Regions from separate parts of the Terribacillus jepli genome, predicted to be linked through region 2. Evidence: riboswitches for the same ligand, from Rfam matches in the RefSeq annotation. Region 2 holds a riboswitch; each other region holds the start of a gene.
What was found. A riboswitch is a leader RNA that binds a small molecule or an ion and turns the genes downstream of it on or off. The one in region 2 is predicted to bind S-adenosylmethionine.
Positions count from the first base shown of each region.

Region 1 (7,726 bases), on a different contig from region 2:
ATTTAAGCTGCCCTTTTTCTTCATTAAATTTAAACATCATTTCACCCCTCGAATGTAATATCTATATATGATATCTCGAAAGATCAAACACATTCTGGATGCGCCCAGCCTTCCTTTAGCCAATCATATCAGATAACAGCAGTATTAAAAAGCAAAACACTTTTTCCATCAGTATTAGCCAAATGACCGCAGGTAAACCCTGCCAGGGAAGATTTCTGCTTCCGCCAAATTGGCAAATCCTGCACATACGAAAAAGAGGTACGTTTTATTATGGAGTTTTTTTAAAAAAAGTCAAATCATATGTATGTAGTATATGTAAACGAAAAAGCCGTTCATGCACGTAAATCCAAAGGGAGGAAAATACGTTTATTTTTTAGAAAAACAAGGCACAGTGATTGCTGCCTTGTTTTTCTATTATGTCTTATGCAGTTTTGCTGTTATCCACCAAAACATCGATTGCTTTTTGGAACTTCAAATCATCTTTGATAGCGTCAGTGTTGCCGCCAAGCATAGCAGTCAATTGTTCTTTGTCTGTTTGGTACATTTCAGCCATTTTTTCAAGCTCTGCGTTAACGTCCTCATCAGTCACTTCCACGTTTTCCGCTTTCGCGATCGCTTCAAGTGTAAGGTTTGTTTTCACGCGTTTGCCAGCATCTTCTTTCATTTGTTCGCGAAGTGCAGCCTCGTCCTGACCGGAGAACTGCTGGTACATTTCAAGTGTCATACCTTGCATTTGCAGGCGCTGTTCGAATTCACGAACCATGCGATCAAGCTCTGTATCTACCATTGCCTCTGGAACATCCACTTTCGCGTTGTCTGTAGCAAGGTTGATCAGCTGCTCGCGTTTGTTGTTTTCCGCTGCATTTGTTTTTTCTTCTTGCAGACGGTTTTTCGTTTTTTCACGAAGCGCATCCAAAGATTCTACTTCTTCGTCTACGTCTTTTGCGAATTCATCATCAAGCTCTGGAAGTTCCTTCGCTTTGATTTCATGGATTTTCACTTTGAAGACTGCTTCTTTACCAGCAAGTTCAGCAGCATGATATTCTTCAGGGAATGTTACGCTGATGTCGGACTCACTGCCGGATTCTTTACCTACTAGCTGTTCTTCGAATCCAGGGATGAAGCTGCCGGAACCGATTTCCAAAGAATGGTTCTCTGCTTTACCGCCTTCGAATGCTTCACCATCAGTGAAACCTTCGAAATCGATTACGACTGTGTCGCCTTCTTCTACAGTACCTTCTTCTTTGACAACCAATTCAGCTTGTCTGTTGCGAAGTGCTTCGATTTCATTCTCTACATCTTCGTCGGTTACTGTTGTATCTTCTGCTTCTACTTCAAGACCTTTATAGTCACCAAGCTCTACTTCAGGCTTGACAGTTACGGTAGCTTTGAAGATTAGCTCTTTTCCTTGTTCGATCTGCTCAAGATCTACATCCGGTTGTGCAACAGGCTCGATGCCAGTTTCTTCAACAGCGTTCATGTAAGCTTCTGGAAGAACGATATCAATCGCATCTTGGTATAAGGATTCTACACCAAAGCGTTGTTCGAAGATTTTGCGTGGTACTCTTCCTTTACGGAAACCTGGTACCTGAACTTGTTTCACTACTTTTTGAAACGCTTTGTCAAGCGCTGCATCCAATTCCTCAGGAGATAGGGTGATTGTTAAGATACCCTCGTTCTTGCCTTCTGTTCTTTCGAATTTTGCTGACATAATATTCCCTCCAACATCTATCGTTTCTTACCTGTTAATCGTTCTCAATTCTAGCATAAAAGAAGTTATTAACTAGTACTGGTTTACAACCATCTCATTATAACATATTCATAGTCGCTTTCAACACTTACAATGCGAACTCTGTCATTCCTCGGCAACAGTCAGAAATTTTGCTTCAAATGTGATGATTTCCTCCATCATCGAGGCGATTTTCTGAGCTTCTTCCTCGGTGACAGCCGGCTGTTCGATTTGCAGATAACTGCTTGCCAGCTTCTGCAGGGCAGCTGCCAGTACAGCTGCTTCTTCCACTGTGGGCGTCATTGGATATCTTACATACATGTATCGGTACAATAGCTTATACACCAGGTCGTAAAGTGATGGATTCTGTTGCTCGAGCAGATGCAAATGTCCCAGAACCTGTTCCATCCCTTCCGATTTTTCCACCAGCGCCAGATTCTCCGGAATTACAGTCACTGTTTCCTTCATTTTATGTATGGTTACAGGAAATTCGATTTCCTGTTTGATGAGCCATTCCAGTACGGCTGTCTGCACGACTGGGTCGGCTTCCTCGTCCATCAGGAAAGCCTCCATCTTTTGCACATGCGGACTGACATCCAGCGAATGGCATTTCTGGATGAGCTGCCATTGCAGGGCAGCATCTTGATTCTTTCTAGCTTTGTCGAAATTATGTATAAGTTGATCGGCTGTCGTCTGACTCTTATCTTCCGCCATTTTACGGCTTACTTTCTGCAACTGGTCGAATGATGTTTTAAGCGGCGTCGGAATCTTCTCCCGCGCATACACCTCATCCAGCATTTCCACCACTTCTTCATAGCGCCCAAGCTGGAACAGCAAAGTCAAATGAATATGTAAGTATTGCAAATAATCCTTATCTTTGGCTGCAAGCAGCTGCAAAGACATCTCTTCTGCCTCTTCATGCCTGCCCAGCTCCATCAGGCAGATCAGCCGCCCAGTCAAAATTTCCGGCTGACGATAGCCATAATCCAAAAGCTGCTCAAACTTATCTATCGCGTCCGTATAATTCTTCTCCTGGAGCTCCTTCATCCCTTCCTGCTCCAGCCGTGTCTTCAAACCCGGGAACAGGACTACATTATTCTCTTTATCCATCGGCAACATCCTTATTAGATTTTCAGTTAGAGACCTGGTAACAGCTATACCCTTAAATTTAACAAAGAAAACGCAGAATGCAAACTTTTAGATGGAAAAAAGCTGTGAATCCGTCTATTCACAGCCTCAATAAAGTCCCCGCTACTTTTTTGGCATATCCTCAGGTCCCCGCCTTCTGAAAGGAATGACGTTTTCCATGCTAGGAGCCAATTCTTCTTCATCTTCTTCATCCAAAAAATCAAGCAGCCGCTGCTGCATATCGCCCATTTCCGATGTCAGCGTTTTTTCTTCGTGATTCAATGCGTAGATATCCCGCTTGATCTGAAGATAAAATTCCTTCAACGGCTTATCCGTATACTGGCTGAGTAGCCTATCGGATAACGTATATTCCTCCTGCAGCTCCAAATCATAGATTCGAACCATGAAATATTTCCCGAAAGGAATAGATCCAATGAATCGATAACGTTTCGTCTCATCTAAATACATAGGCCACCTCCAAGAAAAGTGTAGCATGTCCCGAGAGCGAGAATGCATATTCTCCCCATAATATACAGAAAACTTACATTTAGTCGTTGAAGCCCGATTTTCGGTATCTCATTTTACAAGTTATACATCTGTCACCCAACATCCTGGTACCCTTATTGCCGAGCCATAATTCCGCCACTCTTATTGATTGGTCGCCTTGTCTCCCAAAACACACCATGAATAAGCTCACTCATCTGGCTCCCCTGCTTCATGGAAGGACGGCAAAGGAACGGACCGGAAATCCTGACGCTTTTCCCGCTTTCGGTACGATATTAAAGATGAAAGCTCCTTTAGCTGGCAGCTGATCCAGATTAGTCAGCAATTCCACTTGATAAGAATCCCGCTCCAGCACATAATACTCGCCAACCAAAGCGCCGTTCTTTTGGAAATCGACTGCTGCATCCGTATCAAACGTCTCGTGCCCTACCGCCTTGATATGCCGCTCTTCATATAGGAACTTCAGTCCTTCCAATGACCAGCCTGGGGAATGGCTGTTACCATCGTCGTCTTTGTTATCCATCTGCTCTTGATTTGGCCAGCGCTTGCTCCAGTCAGTCCGCAATGCCACAAATGTACCTGGCTCGATTTTGCCGTGTTCCTCCTCGAAAGCAAGGATATCTGCCACAGACAGTGCGTAATCATGATTGGCAGCCGCTTCGTTTGATTTATCAATCACGACGAGCGGCAGTACCAATTCTTTTAACTCGAGCTCTTCCAAATACCTTGTATCCCGCACAAAGTGGATCGGGGCATCCAGATGTGTTCCGTATTGCCCCGGGAAGGTAAAGCTCTGGGCGAAGAAGCCGTCATCATGGGAGAACAATGTTTCGAACTTCGCCGGGGAAAAAGCTGAGAAATACGGCGAATCCGGCCCGAAGGTATGGGTAAGATCCACCCATTTTTTCTCTCTCAATACTTCCAATGCTTTGCTTAACTCGTTTGACATAAACGATCACCTCAAATAAATAGTTTGGAAGAACGCAAAAAAACCTCTTCTAAATAAGAAGGGGTTCGCTACTTTTATGTAGTCCGATTCTTATCTAGTCTGGAATTAGCACAGTACATACAGTCTGTTGCTGAAGCTTCATAGGGCCAGTCCCTCCGCCTCTCTGGATAAGAGAATATTCTGTTAAATTCTATATTATTCTAAGTAATATGATTGGTCAACCCAATTGTTCCCCCTTAAGGTGCATTAGCAAATGCCGCGTAAACGAATACTAGCGCCCAGAATCCTATGAAATAATAAAGCAGAGCCAAAGTGACATGCGATAAAGCTAGAACAACTTTACTGCTGGTTTCATAGGCAAAAAAAGCTGTAAAAAATCCTATTATAGGAAACCAATTATTACCATTATGGTCATACCTATTTTTGCAATTAGATCTCCAGCTAAAGGGGTGCTCGATATTAATAATGGAAAAACAATCAATGCGATAAAACCTAATATGAACACAACTAATAGAGTCAACGAAATGCGCTCAAGTTTGAAATAATGCATAGAAAAACCCTTTCATTTTAATCATCCAGTATACAGTAACAAAAAAGAGATTAAGTTCTATCGCAATATAACTCATTCAAAAATCACGCTGCATGTTTTTCCAATCACGTAAAATAAGCATCCTGCTTTTAGCGGCAAGATGCTTATACACACCTTTATTTTATACAAGGCTTTACCCCATATAAACACTGTCACACGTGCCAGCCTGCGGCTCATAAAAGCAATGATCCTTAAACTGACCTGAAAAAGGCTGGCCATACCATGTCGGAGGGCATGGTGCATACGGATTAAAATACCAAAGTGCGTACGAAGCAGGTTGTTGTCTCCAAAATTTCAAATTCCTTTCTGCCAATCTTCTTTCCTGTTCACGTGCTCGTTGATAAAAAACATTTCCTTTTTGAACAGCCTCAAAGGAGTAATTCCCGCCCTGTACATGAAAGATGACATCATCGATCGTTCTCAGATCTGCAAAATCCAAACAGTCCGCTACAGCACGGTTTACAATGACATTCCCTACAAACAGCATTCCAAGCTGCCCTTCCCCTTCAGCTTCCGCCCGCATCATTCTTGCCATCAAGTCAACATCTGAACTATTGTATCGGACTCTCGCCATATGATCACCCCACTCACAGTATGAAAAAGCTCCCCTTGTTGTTAGTATATTATTGAAGGGCTTAGACTTATGTCAGTTACATTCACCAATCCCTACCTTCATACTCCATGGAAAAGTCACTTCCCATTAGCAGTAAAATACGCTTCCAGCCAGGTGTCAGCCATCAAGCGATTGCCGTCGTTGGTCATATGTACACCATCCGTTGTCAGATTCGTTTTCGTCGTTTGCAAAAAAGCTGTATGAGTTTGCACGAGTATCGCATCATACTTGTCAGCTAGTTCCCGGACGATCTCTACATAAGGAATCAGCATCTGATTTCCTTTTGAATCTTTATTTTCTTCTATGATTGTCGGTTCCATGAGGAAGAGCGCAGCTTTGGTTCGTTTTGTTTCGAACAGGAGCTTATCATAGATTTCCCTGAAGGCATCCGGATAAACCTGCTGCATCTGCGGCTGATCCAATTGCCGCCACACGTCATTGATTCCGATGGAAATCGACACTAAGTCAGGAGCTATCGAAAGCACATCTTCTTCCCACCTATCGGCCAAATCGGTGACACGGTTGCCTCCCACTCCCTTATTTATAATTTCCACTTCTTTTCTCTGAGCAAATTCATCTTCAATCATTTTCACATAACCGTCACCGATATCCCGATGATCCTCGAATCTTCCGCATTCCGTGATGCTGTCTCCGATAAAAACCCATTTTTCACGCATCTAGAGTCCCCCCATTATTAATTGTTTCACTGCCTTCTCACCTGTTCTTTTATCCATTCCGTCGGGCTGCACCCTGTTTGTTTCTTGAAAATATTACTGAAATATTGCGGGTTATTTCCGTATCCTAATTTTTCAGCTAGTTCAAAAACCTTGATATCTTTCTGTTTACCGATGATTTCCACTGCTTTATCAATCTTACGTTTCACCACATAAGCAGAAAATTTCTCCCCGACTTCCTTTTTGAATAATTTTCCTAAGTAATCGGTGTTCATATATAACACTTCACTTGCAATCCATTGCAAAGACAAGCTTGGATTTTCAATATTATCCTTTATCGCAGCAATCATCTTATTAACAACAGACGAGTAGTTAGTCATTTCGCCCGTCTGGTCGGCTGCCATATTGGCTTGTTGTTTATTTTCTTCCGCCAGTTCTTGTACTACTTCCGATAACGCTTCATGAATGTCTTCTTCACTTGATGGTTTGAGCAGATAATGCTTCACTCCGAATCGCATTGCCTTTTGTGCATATTCGAATTCATTGTAGCCAGATAGAAGTATCCATTTGATTAGCGGAGAGACTTTTCTCCCTTGTTCAATCAAACCCATCCCATCCAGCCCGGGCATGGTAATGTCTGTAATGACGATGTCAGGCGCATGCTTCTTGATGAATTCCAAGGCTTCGAGCCCATTTTCGGCAATGCCATGCAAGACGGTTCCTTGCTGCTCCCATTCCACGATAGAAGATATTCCCTCAAGCAGCATCGGCTCATCATCTACCAGCAGAACTTTGAACAATATCAGTCCCTCCTTCAAAAGGAATCATCAGCATTACCTTCGTTCCAGCTGCTGGTTCACTTATCACTCGAATGCCGTATGCCGGACCGAATAATATTTTCAATCGATTATCGATATTCCGAATCCCCAAGCCCGTGCCTTTTGGCCGATAATTCCCGCTTGATAATTTATTGATGAATTCCTGTTCCATCCCTGGTCCGTCATCAATCACCGAGATGATCGTGTTTTTTCCATCCTGCACCGCCTCGATGCTTATCGTGCACATTCCGACAATCTCCTGCACCCCATACTTAATCGCATTTTCCACCAAAGGCTGCAAGCTGAATTTGGGCACCTTGCAGGAAAGAAGATGATCAGGGATATCGATAAGAAAGCTCAATCGTTCCTGAAAACGGTAAGATTGGATCGTGATATAATGCTTCACTATTTCCAGTTCTTCCGCAAGCGGAATCAGGGCGTCCTTCGTTTCCAGGGAGGAACGTAAAATAAAACCGAGTGACGTAGTCATACGTGAGGTTTCCTGTACCTTGCCAAGTTTTGCCGACCAATTGATGGATTCCAATGTGTTATAGAGGAAATGAGGATTGATTTGTGCTTGGAGTGTTTTGAATTCAGCATCTTTGATCACTAACTGCTTCTTATAGTTCTCTTCAATCAGCGATAGGATCTGGTTCATCATTTTATTGAAGTTTTCATGCATTTGGCCTGCTTCGTCTTCAGAAAACAAGATATGACTCTCT
Region 1 covers NZ_JBFEGH010000007.1:27,031-34,756, forward strand. The annotation lists gene clpX (ATP-dependent protease ATP-binding subunit ClpX) at 1-37, opposite strand, end outside; gene tig (trigger factor) at 422-1,711, opposite strand; gene AB1K91_RS09425 (DUF3196 family protein) at 1,856-2,839, opposite strand; gene AB1K91_RS09430 (hypothetical protein) at 2,981-3,325, opposite strand; gene AB1K91_RS09435 (cyclase family protein) at 3,573-4,310, opposite strand; SAM riboswitch class I at 4,398-4,484, opposite strand; gene AB1K91_RS09440 (cell wall hydrolase) at 5,033-5,473, opposite strand; gene AB1K91_RS09445 (SGNH/GDSL hydrolase family protein) at 5,590-6,189, opposite strand; gene AB1K91_RS09450 (response regulator transcription factor) at 6,216-6,986, opposite strand; gene AB1K91_RS09455 (cache domain-containing sensor histidine kinase) at 6,961-7,726, opposite strand, start outside.
Region 1: it holds a riboswitch for S-adenosylmethionine, as region 2 does, so the genes downstream of both, AB1K91_RS09435 (cyclase family protein) here and AB1K91_RS02265 (methionine ABC transporter ATP-binding protein) in region 2, are expected to answer to the same signal.

Region 2 (7,726 bases):
CCGGCATACAATTCCGGATATGTTGAAGATGCCAAAAAAGCGATGAAGAAGATGATTGCGACATTCGAGGATGCCGAGGTGATTGTCACTCCGTCAGGATCCTGTGCCACAATGTTCAAGGATTATCAGCATGTTTTCCAGGATGATCCCGAATGGCGTCCGCGTGCAGAGCGACTGGCCGAAAAGACATATGAACTGACAGAGTTTATTGTGGATGTTTTGAAAATAGAGGATGTCGGGGCGAAGCTTGAGGGGATAGCCACTTATCACCCATCCTGCCATATGACACGGCTGCTTGGAGTGAAGGATGCACCGATGAAGCTGCTTTCGCATGTAGAGGGATTGGAAATGCAACCGCTTCCGAATGCGCAGAATTGCTGCGGATTCGGCGGGACGTTTTCTGTGAAGATGGGTAATATCTCTGAGCAGATGGTTGATGAGAAAGTGGATTCAGTAACCGAAACGAAAGCCAGCTATCTGATTGGGGCGGATGGCGGCTGTCTGATGAACATCGGAGGCAGAATGCAGCGGCGCGGCAAACCAGTCAAAGTGATGCATATCGCTGAAGTGCTAAACAGTCGGTAAGGGGGAACAACCATGGCGATGAAGATAGGGAATGAGAAGTTCAAGGATAATGTGAATAAGCAAATGGAAGACACATTCATGCGCGGGGCAGTTGCCGGGGCTCAGGAGCGTCTTCGGACGAGAAGACTGGATGCAGCGGAAGAACTCGGGAACTGGGAAGAATGGCGATCTCACGGGGAAGAGATACGTCAGCACACACTTGATCATTTGGACTACTATTTGCAGGAGCTTTCCGAGAATCTGCAAAAACGAGGCGGTCATGTATTTTTTGCCGCCACTGCAGAAGAAGCGAATGACTATGTGAAAGATATCGTGAAAGAGAAACGGGCCAAGAAGATTTTGAAGGCCAAGTCGATGGTTACAGAAGAAATCGGCTTGAATGCTGTATTGGAGCAGGAAGGCTGTGATGTCATCGAGACAGACCTTGGCGAATATATCCTGCAGCTGGATGATCATGATCCGCCTTCGCATATCGTTACACCGGCACTCCATAAAAATAAAGAGCAAATCAAAGATGTCTTTACCGAGAAGCTGGAATACAAACTGACTTCCAAGCCAGAGGAACTGGCTCTGCATGCAAGGGAAAAGCTCCGTCAGGAATTCCTGCAGGCCGACATCGGCATTACAGGATGCAATTTTGCCATTGCCGAATCAGGTTCCGTCGGTTTGGTGACGAATGAAGGAAACGCTGGTATGGTATCCGATTTACCGGATACACAAATCTGTGTCATGGGGATGGAGCGGATCGTACCGACATTTGAAGAATTTGAGGTGCTTGTAGGACTGTTGACAAGGAGTGCTGTCGGGCAAAAGCTGACGAGCTACATTACCGCTTTGACAGGTCCGCGGACTGCAGGGGAAGTGGATGGACCATCCGAGTTCCATTTAGTCATCGTTGATAATGGGCGTTCCGGGATTCTTGGAACCGAATTCCAATCTGTCCTCCAATGTATCCGTTGTGCAGCTTGTATCAACGTTTGCCCGGTTTACCGCCACATCGGCGGACATTCCTATAATTCGATTTATCCTGGCCCGATCGGAGCCGTGCTGACTCCGCTGTTGGGTGGATATGATGATTTTAAAGAGCTGCCGTATGCTTCGACACTGTGTGCGGCTTGTACGGATGCTTGTCCGGTAAAAATCCCATTGCATCAGCTGCTTCATCGTCATCGACAAGTGATTGTGGAAAAGGAAGGACGGGCACCTATTTCGGAGAAGATGGCGATGAAAGCATTCGGGATAGGAGCTTCATCCAACCCGCTTTATGCAGCTGGATCAAAGATGGCAAGCTCGGTCATGAAGCCTTTTACAAAGGATGAGACCATTTCAAAAGGACCAGGTCCGTTGAAGGCTTGGACCGAAATCCGAGATTTTCCGGCTCCGAACAAAGAGCGTTTCCGCGATTGGTTCAAGCAGCATCAAAAGGAGAGTGGCAAAGCTTGATACAGAATAGGGAAGCATTCCTTGCAAATGTCGCCAGTCGTCTAAGCCGCACAAAGGTGCTGACAGAGCGGCCGGAACGGAATTGGAATTATCGTCCGCAAGATAAAACACTGACTGATAAAACCCAGGATGAACTAGTGGATATACTCCGCGATCAATGCCGGCTTATCCACACCGAGCTGATTGAGACTGATGCGGCTGCTTTGCCGAATGTATTGGCAGAAACCGTGGCTGTCTATGGCGGCGGCCCACTGGCCATTTGGCAGGATCCTCGCTACGAGGCATTCGGTTTGCGAGAAAAGCTTCAATCGTGGCCGAAACAAGGGATCGATGTACATGAATGGAACCCTTCCATCGGCTATGACAATATCAGTATTGTGGAAAAAGCCAATATCGGGATTACATTCAGCGACATCACGCTTGCGGAGTCAGGGACGGTTGTACTCTTTTCAGGGGAAGGCAAAGGCCGCACGGTGAGTTTGCTGCCAAATAAATATATCGCACTTATACCGAAAAGCACCATTGTCCCTCGCATGACCCAGGCAGCGCAGCAAATATCCAAACAAGTACAAAAAGGGGAATCCATCGCTTCCTGTATCAACTTCATCACCGGTCCAAGCAACTCGGCTGATATTGAAATGAACTTGGTTGTAGGGGTCCATGGTCCTGTGAAAGCAGCTTATATCGTGATAGATGATAAATAGGTGACGTTGTGAAAACGGCTGATTATGCCGTTTTTAACTAATGGGGTGGTACTTGATTCGAGCTGCAGCGTTCCAGCAAGAAAGAGCTTGGCGGAGTATTTCAGTGTATAGGAAAAACGCCATGATTACGCGTATATCCTGGTTGTTGTTTTAAACCACCAGGAGAGAAGGCTGCAGTTGAAAAGTACAAATAAGTGCAACATTCGTGCGTATTTGACCTTTTTGTTTCGTTTAGAAGCCATTTCGGAAGAGAATGATTATTTTAAAAAATAGATTGACATTCAATTGGAAAACCCATAACATGGTAATCAAATCTAACAACTACATACTTGATTTATTCTTATCCAGAGAGATCGAGGGATCAGGCCCTATGACGTCTCGGCAACGGGTTTATTACAAATACCGTGCCAATTCCTGCAAACACAGCTGTGTTTGGAAGATGAGAATGAGGAAGTTTCATATGGAAGCCCTCTTTTTCTGGATAAGGAAAAAGAGGGCTTTTTGTGTAGCAAGGGAGGAATAGTAATGATTACGTTCAGGAATGTATCAAAGACCTTCACAATTGGCAAACGGGAAGTACATGCTGTTCGAAATGTGAACCTGACGATAGAGCAGGGGGAGATCTTCGGTATCATCGGCTTTAGCGGAGCCGGTAAGAGTACATTGCTGAGATTGGTCAATGTGCTGGAAAATCCTACTGCTGGAGGTGTTGAGGTACAGGGAGTCGACTTAGCCAAACTTTCTCCGAGAGAAGTGCGGAAGGTGCGCAGGGGAATCGGGATGATTTTTCAAAATTTCAATCTGCTAACCTCGCGCACTGTCGCTGGAAATATAGCTTATCCTTTGAAACTGGCAAAAATGCCGCGACAAAAAATAAAAGAAAGGGTGGATGAACTGTTGCGGTTCGTCGGTCTTTCGGATAAAGCGAAGAATTATCCGGAGCAGTTGTCGGGAGGTCAGAAGCAGCGAGTGGGTATCGCCAGGGCATTGGCTACTTCACCAGATATTCTGATCTGTGATGAAGCAACCTCGGCACTCGATCCCGATACGACTGGGGATATTCTTCGGCTGCTAAAAAAAGTGAACAAGGAATTGGGTATTACGATTCTGCTGATAACCCACGAAATGCATGTGATCCAGGCAATCTGTGACAAGGTTGCTGTCATGGAGGATGGAGAAGTCATTGAAACAGGCGGTGTATTTGATACCTTCACAAGTCCCGTTCATCCGACGACAAGGCGTTTCATCCGTTCCATCCAGCAGGATCTGCCGTCCCCATCCTTATTGGAGGAGTGGCGTCATAAAGGAGGGGAAAAGCTGTACCGCATCATTTTCAAAGGAGAGGTGGCGAGCGATCCTGTCTTATCCCGGATAACGCGGAAACATGATATAGACGTGAATATCGTATATGGTTCCGTTCAGGAGATTCAAGCAAAATTCTACGGTAATTTGCTTGTGAGCTTTGAAGGTGTGGAAGAAAAAACAGCCAGGGCGGTGAAGGAATTGAATGACATTGTTCAAATCGAGGAGGTGGAAGTGGCATGGGCGTAGATTGGCAGACATTCTGGCCGCGTATTGTCGAAGCGACTGGCCAGACGATCCTGATGGTGGCTGTCACCTTGGTGATAGGATCTATATTCGGCATCATTATCGGACTTTTACTTTTTGTTACACGTAAAGGGAATATTATGGAAAATGCCTTTTTGTTTCAAATCATTAATTTCTTGATCAATATCATTCGGCCGATTCCATTCATCATCTTTTTAGTGGCGATCAGTCCGCTGACTAGAGAGGTGGTAGGTACGACGATCGGTACATGGGCTGCAATTTTCCCAATGAGCATTGCGGCAGCTTTCAGCATTGCACGTGTTGTCGAAAATAATTTCATCAGTATCGATCCCGGTGTCATCGAGGCTGCGAAAGCGATGGGTGCCAGTCCGATTCAAATTATTTATACCATCTTGATTCCAGAAGCATTAGGGCCGCTTGTACTTGGTTTGACGTTCATTACCATCAGCTTGATTGATTTCTCCGCGATGGCTGGGACTGTTGGCGGAGGAGGCCTTGGACATGTGGCGATGACTTATGGATATCAAAGATTCGATACAAGCGTCATGGTTGTCACCGTCGTTATTTTAATAGTGCTTGTCCAGCTTGCCCAGTGGATCGGCAATACACTATCAAGAAAAATATTAAGGAGATGAAGAAAATGAAAAAAGCACTGCTTGGAATTATTTCCTTCGCTTTTGTATTCATTCTTGCAGCTTGCGGGAGCAGTTCTGCAGACGGAAGCCAAACAGTAAAAATAGGTGTCACTGGGTCGGACGGCGATCAGTGGCCGATCTTGAAGGAGAAAGCAAAGGAAGAGGGTATCAATATTGAACTAGTTGAATTCTCGGATTATACTTTGCCGAACCAAGCATTGGCGAACGGAGAAATAGACATGAACTCTTTTCAGCATATCGCTTTCCTAAGTCAATATGCTAAAGAAAACGGTGATACGATTGTACCGATCGGCTCCACGGTAATAGCCCCAATCGGAGCTTATTCGGAGAAAATCGATAGCCTGGATGAGCTGAAGGAAGGCGATAAAGTGGCTATTCCGGATGACCCATCGAACCAGGCTAGATCGCTGCGGGCTTTGGAAACTGCTGGTGTCATTAAATTGGCCGATGATTTCGGTCAGTTCGGTGATCCTTCCAAGATTGTGGAGAATCCAAAGAATATCGAAATTGTGCCCGTTGTTGCCCAGCAAACACCACGTGTCTTGCCGGATGTGGCTGCATCCTTCATCAATAATGGCGTTGCAGGTCAAGCAGGCCTGAATCCGAAAGAAGATCCAATTTACCTTGAGAATGCCAATGATGACAGCATCACGCCGTTTGTGAATGTGTTTGCTGTAAATAAAGATGACGAAAACAATGAGACATACCAAAAAATAGTGGAGCTGTATCAGGATGAAGCAGTGAAGAAAGCAGTGGAAAGTGATACGAATGGCGGTTCCATCGTTGTAGATGTGCCGAAAGAAGAGCTTCAGAAGCATCTGAAAAGACTGCAAGAAGAGGAGGAATGAGCTATGAGTAAATCTGTGACAGAAGTAAGCCGAATTGCCTTGCATCTTGAAGAGAATAGAGAGAAGTATATCCAGACAAGTCAGGCAATCCATGCAAAACCGGAGATAGGCAATCAAGAATTTTTTGCCAGTGAAACACTTGCTGGTTTGCTGGAAGAGGCCGGATTTCAAGTGGAGAAGAAAGTGGCAGGACATGAGACTGCATTTTATGCGCTGAAAGATAGCGGGAAGCCGGGCCCAAGAATTGCTTTTCTGGCCGAGTATGACGCACTGCCTGGAATCGGGCATGCTTGCGGCCATAATATTATCGGTACTACTAGTACGGCAGCGGGAATTGCTTTGGCGGAAATATTGGATCAAACGGGCGGGAGTGTGGCGGTGCTCGGTACCCCAGCTGAGGAAGGCGGTCCAAATGGCAGTGCCAAGGGCAGTTTTGTCAAGCATGGTTTGCTGAAGGATGTCGATGCTGCATTGATCATCCATCCTTCGGGCCGAACAAGTGTCACTGGAGAGTTTCTTGCAGTAAATCCGCTTGATTTCCATTTCTACGGTAAAGCAGCGCATGCCTCTGGCTCACCAGAGAAAGGCGTCAACGCTTTGGATGCTGTCATCCTGCTATTTAATGGTATTAATGCATTGCGGCAGCATCTTCCGCAGGATGTACGCGTGCATGGAATCATCCCACACGGCGGGGATGCACCAAATATTGTTCCCGAATATGCGTCCGCACGCTTTTTCATCCGGGCAGAAACTTGGAGCAAGGCACAAGCAGTTTCCGAAAAAGTGAAAAATATTGCCCAAGGTGCTGCATTAGCCACGGGAGCTACTGTGAAAAATGAACGATTTCAAAATGAAGTGAAAGATTTTGTTTTGAATCCAGTATTGGATCAGGTGCTGAAAGAAGAACTGGAATATGTAGGCGAATATGTTCATTTGAAAAAAGGCAAGGGACGCGGCTCAACGGATACAGGAAATATTAGTTATGAGGTTCCGACCGCACATCCTTATATCCAAATCGGGCCGGAAGATCTCATTGGCCATACGGAAGAGTTTCGGGAAGCAGCTCGCTCAGCGCGCGGTGACGCAGCTGTATTGAAAGGAGCCAAAGCCTTAGCGCATACAGGTTATCGGTTGTTGACAGACAAAGAGCTACTACAACAGGCAATAGCTGCATTTAAAGAGAATAAGGCTCGAAAAATAATGGAAAAAAATGATAAACCCGTCTAATCCGACGGGTTTATCATTTTTTCATATTCCTGATTAAATATGCCAGCTGCTTCAGCGCATATTCAAACTGGTCGATTGAGGCATAGGCATAAGATAATCGGAGATGCTGTGTGTCGTTTCTTTCGTATATTTGACCAGGGTTAAGCAGGATTCCGCGTTGGATTGCTTTTTCAAAAAGTGTGTGAATCGGAACAGATTGATGTAATCTGAGCCATATATAAAAGCCTCCCGGTGGCTTATCCCAGTCTGCAATATCTTTGAAATTTTCTTGCAAAAGCTGTAAGACTACATCCCGCCGTGCTCTTAAGGCAGTGCGGATTTTTTCAGTTGCACCCGAGTGAACATCGGTAGCCAGCCAACGCTCGACTGCAAATTGTGATAAACTGCTTGCGCCGTAGTCAGTCTGCATTTTACTATCAGCAAGTCTGTCAATAACCGGCTCTGGTCCTGCAATCCAGCCGATGCGTAAGCCGGGGCTCATCGATTTGGAAAAGCTGCCTGTATATAATACAGTTCCCTGCGTATCCATTGCTTTCAAGGGCGGCGGTGGCGGAGTATCCAGCCACAGGTCGTAATAAGCATCATCCTCGATGATCGGGAGGGAAAGCTGCTGGCATGCTTGCAGTAATCTTTGCCGTTCGGTAATGTCCCACATTCGCCCCGTGGGATTGTGAAAAGTCGGATTTGCATAGAA
Region 2 covers NZ_JBFEGH010000001.1:454,067-461,792, forward strand. The annotation lists gene AB1K91_RS02250 ((Fe-S)-binding protein) at 1-585, shown strand, start outside; gene AB1K91_RS02255 (LutB/LldF family L-lactate oxidation iron-sulfur protein) at 598-2,028, shown strand; gene AB1K91_RS02260 (LutC/YkgG family protein) at 2,025-2,732, shown strand; SAM riboswitch class I at 3,070-3,178, shown strand; gene AB1K91_RS02265 (methionine ABC transporter ATP-binding protein) at 3,258-4,283, shown strand; gene AB1K91_RS02270 (methionine ABC transporter permease) at 4,274-4,936, shown strand; gene AB1K91_RS02275 (MetQ/NlpA family ABC transporter substrate-binding protein) at 4,942-5,805, shown strand; gene AB1K91_RS02280 (M20 family metallopeptidase) at 5,809-7,032, shown strand; gene AB1K91_RS02285 (aminotransferase-like domain-containing protein) at 7,046-7,726, opposite strand, start outside.

Region 3 (7,726 bases), on a different contig from region 2:
GGAATAGCTATACTATGACAACATAAGGAGGACTGATTATGCTTAAACCAACATGGAAAAAAGCAATAGGTGTCATCATCATGCTCCTAGTCCCATTCGCATTCGCGCTATCATACCAATCAGACAATATAACTGCAGTAACAGCCGAAAAAAGCCAGTTTCCCGCAAAGCAGGAATTGGATAATGCACAAATAGAACAGCTTACTTCTTCCTTCATGGACAAAGTCACCCAGGAGACAGATGAAAATTACAAAGTCTTGAACTACAATTCCAAAGAAGAATTATTGAAGAGTTTTGACGAAGTAGCCACAAGGGACGTAAGCGAATCGATCGTCGACTTCTATTTCTCGGAAGAAGCGGATGGCTTGTATATCTTGCCGACTGAAACACCTGCATGGTTCGACCCGGATAATTCATACAAAGTGGAAACAGACTCCGATAAGTATGTTACAATTACACAAAGCAATACCGATGATTTGCACGGTAACTATACAATCGAGATCAAATTCTTGTATGACGGAGGCTGGAAGATCGCAGCAGTCAAATACTTGTAGGTTTGATGTGAAGAAGGCAGTGGGATGATGATTACGTTCAGGGATTACTATAACAATGAAGTGAAGATGTCTTTCGCTGATCATCCATTTTCTGATCAGCCTAAACATGTGTGGGTGATTTGCCGATACGGAAGCAAGTGGCTGCTCACACGCCATAAAGATCGGGGATTGGAGTTCCCAGGCGGCAAGGTAGAAAAAGGCGAAACGGCAGAGCATGCCGCCATGCGGGAAGTGATGGAGGAGACTGGTGGCGTTGTCCAGCAGTTGAGATATGTCGGTCAATATTTTGTAGCCGGCAAAGCGGGGCATATTGTGAAAAATGTCTATTACGCCATTATCTCGGAACTGAAGAAGAAATCCAATTACTTGGAGACGTATGGACCAGTGATGGTGGAAAAGTTTCCTTCCCACCTGGCACAGCATGCAGAATACAGCTTCATGATGAAAGATAAAGTGCTACCCAGTGCACTGCACCACATAGATCAACTCGAAAAAACGATGTAAAGAACTGCCCCGAAAGACAGCTGTCTCTCGGGGCAGTTCTCTTTTATTTGTATAGCGGACCCGCTTGGCGTACCGCGTCGTCAATAAAATCAAATTTTGCAAAATGCTGATGGAACTTAACAGCCAGTTCCTGCGCTTTTTCCTTGTAGGCTGTTTTATCTTCCCATGCATTCTCCGGCATCAGGAGCGCTTTAGGTACATCAGCGATGGAAACAGGAACATGCAGGCCAAAAATGGGATCTTGGATTGTATCGACATCGCGTAACTCCCCACGAAGTGCTGCCTGTACCATCGTTCTTGTATAAGCAAGCTTCATCCGGGAACCCGAATGATAATCTCCGCCGGTCCAGCCAGTATTGACTAAATACACTTCTGCCTGATGCTCGCTGATTTTGTCACCCAACATATCAGCATATACGGATGGTGCCAGCGGCAGGAAAGGGGCTCCGAAGCAGGTAGAGAATGTCGCTTCCGGTTCCGTCACACCACGCTCCGTGCCAGCAAGTTTGCTCGTATAGCCGCTCAAGAAATGGTACATTGCCTGTTCGGTCGTCAGCTTGCTGATCGGAGGCAGCACGCCAGTTGCATCCGCAGTCAAAAAGATGATCGTTTTGGGATGGGGCGCCAAGCTTTTCGGTAAACTGCCCTTGATATAGTCGATCGGGTAGGCAGCACGTGTGTTTTCTGTAACGGAGCCATCTTCATAATCACAAATGCCGGCTTCATCAACGGATACATTTTCAAGGATTGTTCCGAATTTGATCGCACCATGGATTTCAGGCTCTTTTTCTGCGGAAAGATTGATGCACTTTGCGTAACAGCCGCCTTCGATATTGAAAATGCCATCTGGTGACCAGCCATGTTCATCATCCCCGATCAAAGGCCGGTTCGGATCGGCGGAAAGCGTCGTCTTACCCGTTCCGGATAGACCGAAGAATAGAGCAGTATCGCCATCTGCACCTACATTGGCAGAACAGTGCATCGGCATGATTTCCTGCTGCGGAAGCAGGAAGTTCATTACAGAGAAGATGGATTTTTTCATTTCACCGGCATATTCCGTGCCGCCAATCACAATCATACGCTGTTTGAAGGAAACGATCACAAAAGCTTCCGAATTGGTGCCATCGACCAACGGATCAGCTTTTACGCCTGGAGCAGAGATGACAGTGAAAGAAGGCTTATGGGATGCCAGTTCCTCATCACTCGGCCTGATGAACAGCTGATGGGCGAATAAGTTATGCCATGCGTATTCGTTGATCACCTGTATCGGCAGGTGATAGCGTTCATCGGCTCCTGCAAATCCCTGGAATGAGAATACTTCTTCTTTTGCCTGCAAATGATCGACGACTTTGCCTAACAGATGATCGAAAGTGGCTTCACTTATTGGCTGATTCACTTTGCCCCAGTCCACCTTGTTTTCAGAAAGTTCATCTTTGACAATGAACTTATCTTTTGGAGAGCGGCCGGTATATTTGCCGGTAGCTGCCCGCAAGGCACCTGTTTCTGTCAAGCGTGCCTCTTGGCGGGACAATGCCGCCTCAGTCAATTGAGCCGCAGATAGGTTCCTTTTCATATTGGATTGGTTGCGCAATTCCTCTAACGCTGTTACTGCGTGCATCATTCGCATATAGATCCCGCCTTTTGAATTGATTTTAAATTAGTATAACGCATTAAAATATTAATACATACTATTTTGATTTGCAATCATTAGCCGAGAATTAGTTGACGGATAATTCCGATAAGATTTGTCGGCAATTGCAGGATTTGGTTGACTTCTGAAGGCTGTTTCGATAACATAGTTGCGAACGGAAAACACTCTTATTCAGAGTAGGCGGAGGGACAGGCCCTAAGAAACCCGGCAACCGTCACATTTGTGAAATGGTGCTCAACCTGAGCAAGGGATACCTTGAACGATAAGAGAGGGAATAAGCCAGCCTTCTGTTATGATGGAAGGTTTTTTTCATGTAACGGCTTAATAATAGAAAAAGAACAATACTTGCTGTAGTGTTCTTTCACCTTCACCCATTATCAAGTTTCTTAATAACATACTTGGAAAGAGTAAAACTTCCGTATTAATCGTAGTTGAAGGGGGATTTGGCAGAATGACTGCTAATCGTCGATTATTTACCTCAGAATCCGTTACTGAAGGCCACCCGGATAAAATCTGTGACCAGATTTCGGATGCTATATTAGATGAAATCCTATCCAAGGATCCGAACGCCCGTGTAGCTTGTGAAACGACAGTTACGACTGGTCTTGTACTAGTAGCTGGCGAAATCACAACGAACGCTTATGTAGATATCCAAAGCATCGTGCGTAAGACAATCAAGGAAATTGGTTATACACGTGCTAAATACGGCTTTGATGCCGATACATGTGCAGTGCTGACAGCAATCGATGAACAATCACCCGATATCGCAGGCGGCGTCGATCAAGCGCTTGAGGCCCGCGAAGGTTTGATGACTGATGAAGAAATCGATGCCATCGGTGCTGGTGACCAAGGATTGATGTTCGGGTATGCCAGCAATGAAACACCGGAATTCATGCCGCTGCCAATCTCATTGGCTCACCGTCTTTCCAAGCAATTGGCGAACATACGCAAAGAGGAAGTCGTGGATTACTTACGCCCGGATGGGAAAACACAAGTAACGGTGGAATATGACGAAAACGATCAGCCTGTACGGATTGATACGATCGTCATCTCTACACAGCATCATCCTGAAGCGGAGCAAGCACAGATCCATGCTGATCTAAAAGAGCTTGTGATCAAACCTGTTGTGCCAGCAGAGCTGCTAGACGAAAATACGAAATATATCATCAACCCGACAGGCCGTTTCGTTATCGGCGGTCCGCAAGGTGATGCTGGATTGACTGGCCGTAAAATCATCGTTGATACGTATGGCGGTTATGCACGCCATGGCGGCGGTGCATTCAGCGGCAAAGACGCAACGAAAGTGGATCGTTCCGGCGCTTATGCGGCGCGTTATGTGGCGAAGAACATCGTTGCAGCAGGTCTTGCGGATAAATGTGAAGTACAGCTTGCTTATGCAATCGGTGTGGCTGAGCCCGTTTCCATCAGCATCGATACTTTCGGAACAGGCAAACAAACCGAGGAAGCATTGGTCAAAGCAGTACGCGAGCTATTCGACCTTCGACCTGCCGGCATCATCAAGATGCTGAACTTGCGCCAGCCAATCTATAAAGATACTGCTGCGTACGGTCACTTCGGACGTACAGATAAAAACTTCCCTTGGGAGCGGACAGACAGAGCAGTGCAGCTGGAAAGCTATACATTCGCATAATCAACTGTAAAAGCAAGAGCGGCATCTTCCGCTCTTGCTTTTTTTGCGTCGGCGCCCATAATCTTCCTTCAAGAACCGAATTGTTTTATGCTATAATTAATGGCTAGAAGTAATGAAAGAGAGGCTAATAAGTAAATGTGTGGTTTGATTGGCGTCATCAGAAAAAACGTAAAACAACTAACGCAAGCTGATAAGGATAAATTCAAACAACAGAACAACATCATCACGCACCGTGGCCCGGATGATGAAGGATATTACCATGACGAGCATGTATCATTCGGTTTCCGCCGTTTGAGTATCATTGACATCGAGGCTGGTGTCCAGCCGCTAAGCTACGATGATGAGAAAATTTGGATGGTGTTTAACGGAGAAATCTACAATTATGTAGAACTTCGTGAAGAATTGCTGGAGAAAGGTTCTGAGTTCAAGACAGAATCCGATACCGAGGTCATCGCAGCGATGTACCATACATACGGAGCGGAAGCATTCAAGGAGCTTCGCGGTATGTTCAGCATTTTGATCTGGGATAAAGAAAAGAAGACATTCTACGGAGCTCGTGATCCGTTCGGCATCAAGCCGCTCTTCTATAAAGAGACTGACGAGGAAATCTTCTTTGCTTCCGAGAAGAAAAGCATCACCCTTCTTGAAGAATCCGATACTGTGGATACAGAATCGCTGCAGCAATATCTGAGCTACCAATACGTACCCGATCCGTTCTCTATGACAGAAGGTATCAAAAAGGTAGAACCAGGTCATTACTTCGTAAAACGCGAAGGTGAACCAATCGAATTCCATCGCTACTGGCATGCGACATTCTCACCGAAAATCATGGACAAGCAAGCTTGGATCACCCGAATTCAGGACGTGCTGTATGATTCCGTCAGCAAACATATGCGAAGTGATGTACCAGTCGGTTCCTTCCTTTCAGGCGGAATCGATTCCTCCGTCATCGTGGCAATCGCAAAGGAATTCAACCCGAACTTAAAGACATTTTCCGTAGGGTTCGAGCGTGAAGGCTATTCTGAGGTGGATGTGGCGAAAGAAACAGCTGAAAAAATCGGCGTGGAAAACTATTCGCACATCATCACACCGGAAGAATATCTTGAAAAGCTTCCGAAAATCATGTGGCATATGGATGATCCATTAGCTGACCCTTCCGCTGTGGCACTGTACTTCGTGGCAAGGGAAGCCAGCAAGCATGTGACCGTTGCCCTTTCAGGCGAAGGTTCCGACGAACTGTTCGGCGGATACAATATCTATCGTGAGCCAGAGTCCCTGCGTATGTTCGACAGCATCCCGGGACCTGCCAAGGCATTGCTGGCCCGTGTAGCGAAGATCCTCCCTGAAGGTGTGCGCGGCAAGAGCTTCTTGGAACGAGGCACGACTCCGTTGAAGGACCGCTACATCGGCAACGCCAAGATGTTCGAGAAAGACGATCTGCAAAAGCTGCTGAAAACGTATGACAGCTCAATCAGCTATCAGCAGTTAACTGCACCTTTATATGAAAACGTCAAGAATGAGCCTCCTGTCAACCAGATGCAGTATATCGATATCCATACTTGGCTTCGCGGAGATATCCTTCTTAAAGCCGATAAGATGACAATGGCGCATTCACTAGAGGTTCGCGTACCGTTCCTTGATAAAGAAGTTTTCCGAGTGGCCCGCGAGATTCCGCAAGATCTGAAAATCGCCAACAATACGACGAAGAGCTTGCTGCGTGAAGCAGTGGAAGGCATTGTACCTGATCACGTATTGCACCGTAAAAAACTCGGCTTCCCGGTACCTATGCGCCACTGGCTGAAAAATGAACTGAATGGCTGGGCGAAGCAGCTCATCCATGAAAGTCAGACAGATCATCTCCTGCATAAGGATTATATTCTTAATCTGCTGGATGCACATTGCCAAGGCAAGGGTGATTACAGCCGTAAAATCTGGACTGTTCTTGCATTCATGCTATGGCATCAAATTTACGTTGAACGTAAATACGACTTTGCGGAATTCCAAAAAGTTGACAGAGTGCAAAGCAAGCTGCAGACCGTATAACAGAAAAACCGTCCCAACAAGAGGGACGGTTTTTTTACGTTGTTTCTTTATACAGTTTACTTTTGTTGATATATTCCAACCGAATTCGCTCCATGTCCTGGTAATCGGCTTCCGTCAAATCCCGCACGACTTTGGCAGGTCTGCCGAATGCGAGCTTGCCGGAAGGGATTGTTTTTCCTGGAGGTACGAGTGAACCCGCTCCGACATACGCACCATCTTCCACGACCGCTCCATCAAGGATAAGGGATCCCATGCCGATCAGAGCATTCTTTCCAATCGTACAGGAATGCAGTGTCACTTGATGACCGACCGTGGCACCTTTCTTTATAATAAGGGGGAGATCAGGACTTTGATGAAGAACACAGAGATCCTGGACATTGGCACCTTCTTCGATCATAACGGGTGAAACATCACCGCGTATGACCGTTTTGAACCAGATGCTGGCGTTTTTTTGAATTGTTACATCCCCTGTAATAACAGCATCTGGAGCTACATACGCTTCATTGTGGACATGTGGACGTTTCTTGTCGTATTCGTATATCATTTGAATACTCCTTTCGTTTATGTTCTTATAGAATTAATGGATTTTTTGGAAAGAAGACAATCCCGGATTCGAGGAGCGATATTGAACAATGGCCCAACAAATACCAAAGTCATCGGTTTTACTTATGCATCAAGTATATCGGAAAATATTCCCTGAAGTACATAAAGAATTGGAACTATGGAAACAGCGGGCAGAAGCAATCCCGGACCCGGAATTGCGGAAACAGGCACTGGAAAGTATCCGGACGAAACGCTTCCATTGTCAGGGAGGGGCTGTATACAGTCTGCTGGCAGGGGATGCGTGGAAACAGGCTATCAAGTTCATCATTGCGTATCAGACCATCAGTGACTATCTTGATAATTTATGCGATCGCAGCACTTCGCTTGACCCTGATGATTTCCGGCTTTTGCATCAATCCATGCTGGATGCGCTGCAGCCTGGCGAAAAGCTGAAGGATTATTACGCATTACGCGAGGAGGGTGAAGATGGCGGCTATTTGCATTCTCTCGTTTTCACTTGCCAGACAATCCTCGGAAAACAGCCGAATCTGCAAATCATGCAGCCTTATCTGCTGAAGCTTTCCGGTTTATATGGCGATCTGCAAGTGCATAAGCATGTAGCGAAGGAAGAGAGAATCGAGCGGCTTACGAATTGGTTCTCCCTTTATCAAGAGGACCATCGTGACCTTACTTGGTATGAATTTTCGGCTTGCAGCGGATCGACACTCGGCATCTTCTGCTTCGTATCTTACGGAATGGGGATGGAGCTTGATCATCAAT
Region 3 covers NZ_JBFEGH010000002.1:7,136-14,861, reverse strand. The annotation lists gene AB1K91_RS02365 (hypothetical protein) at 39-554, shown strand; gene ytkD (RNA deprotection pyrophosphohydrolase) at 582-1,058, shown strand; gene pckA (phosphoenolpyruvate carboxykinase (ATP)) at 1,102-2,685, opposite strand; SAM riboswitch class I at 2,874-2,978, shown strand; gene metK (methionine adenosyltransferase) at 3,161-4,360, shown strand; gene asnB (asparagine synthase (glutamine-hydrolyzing)) at 4,496-6,403, shown strand; gene AB1K91_RS02340 (gamma carbonic anhydrase) at 6,438-6,947, opposite strand; gene AB1K91_RS02335 (tetraprenyl-beta-curcumene synthase family protein) at 7,036-7,726, shown strand, end outside.
Region 3: it holds a riboswitch for S-adenosylmethionine, as region 2 does, so the genes downstream of both, metK (methionine adenosyltransferase) here and AB1K91_RS02265 (methionine ABC transporter ATP-binding protein) in region 2, are expected to answer to the same signal.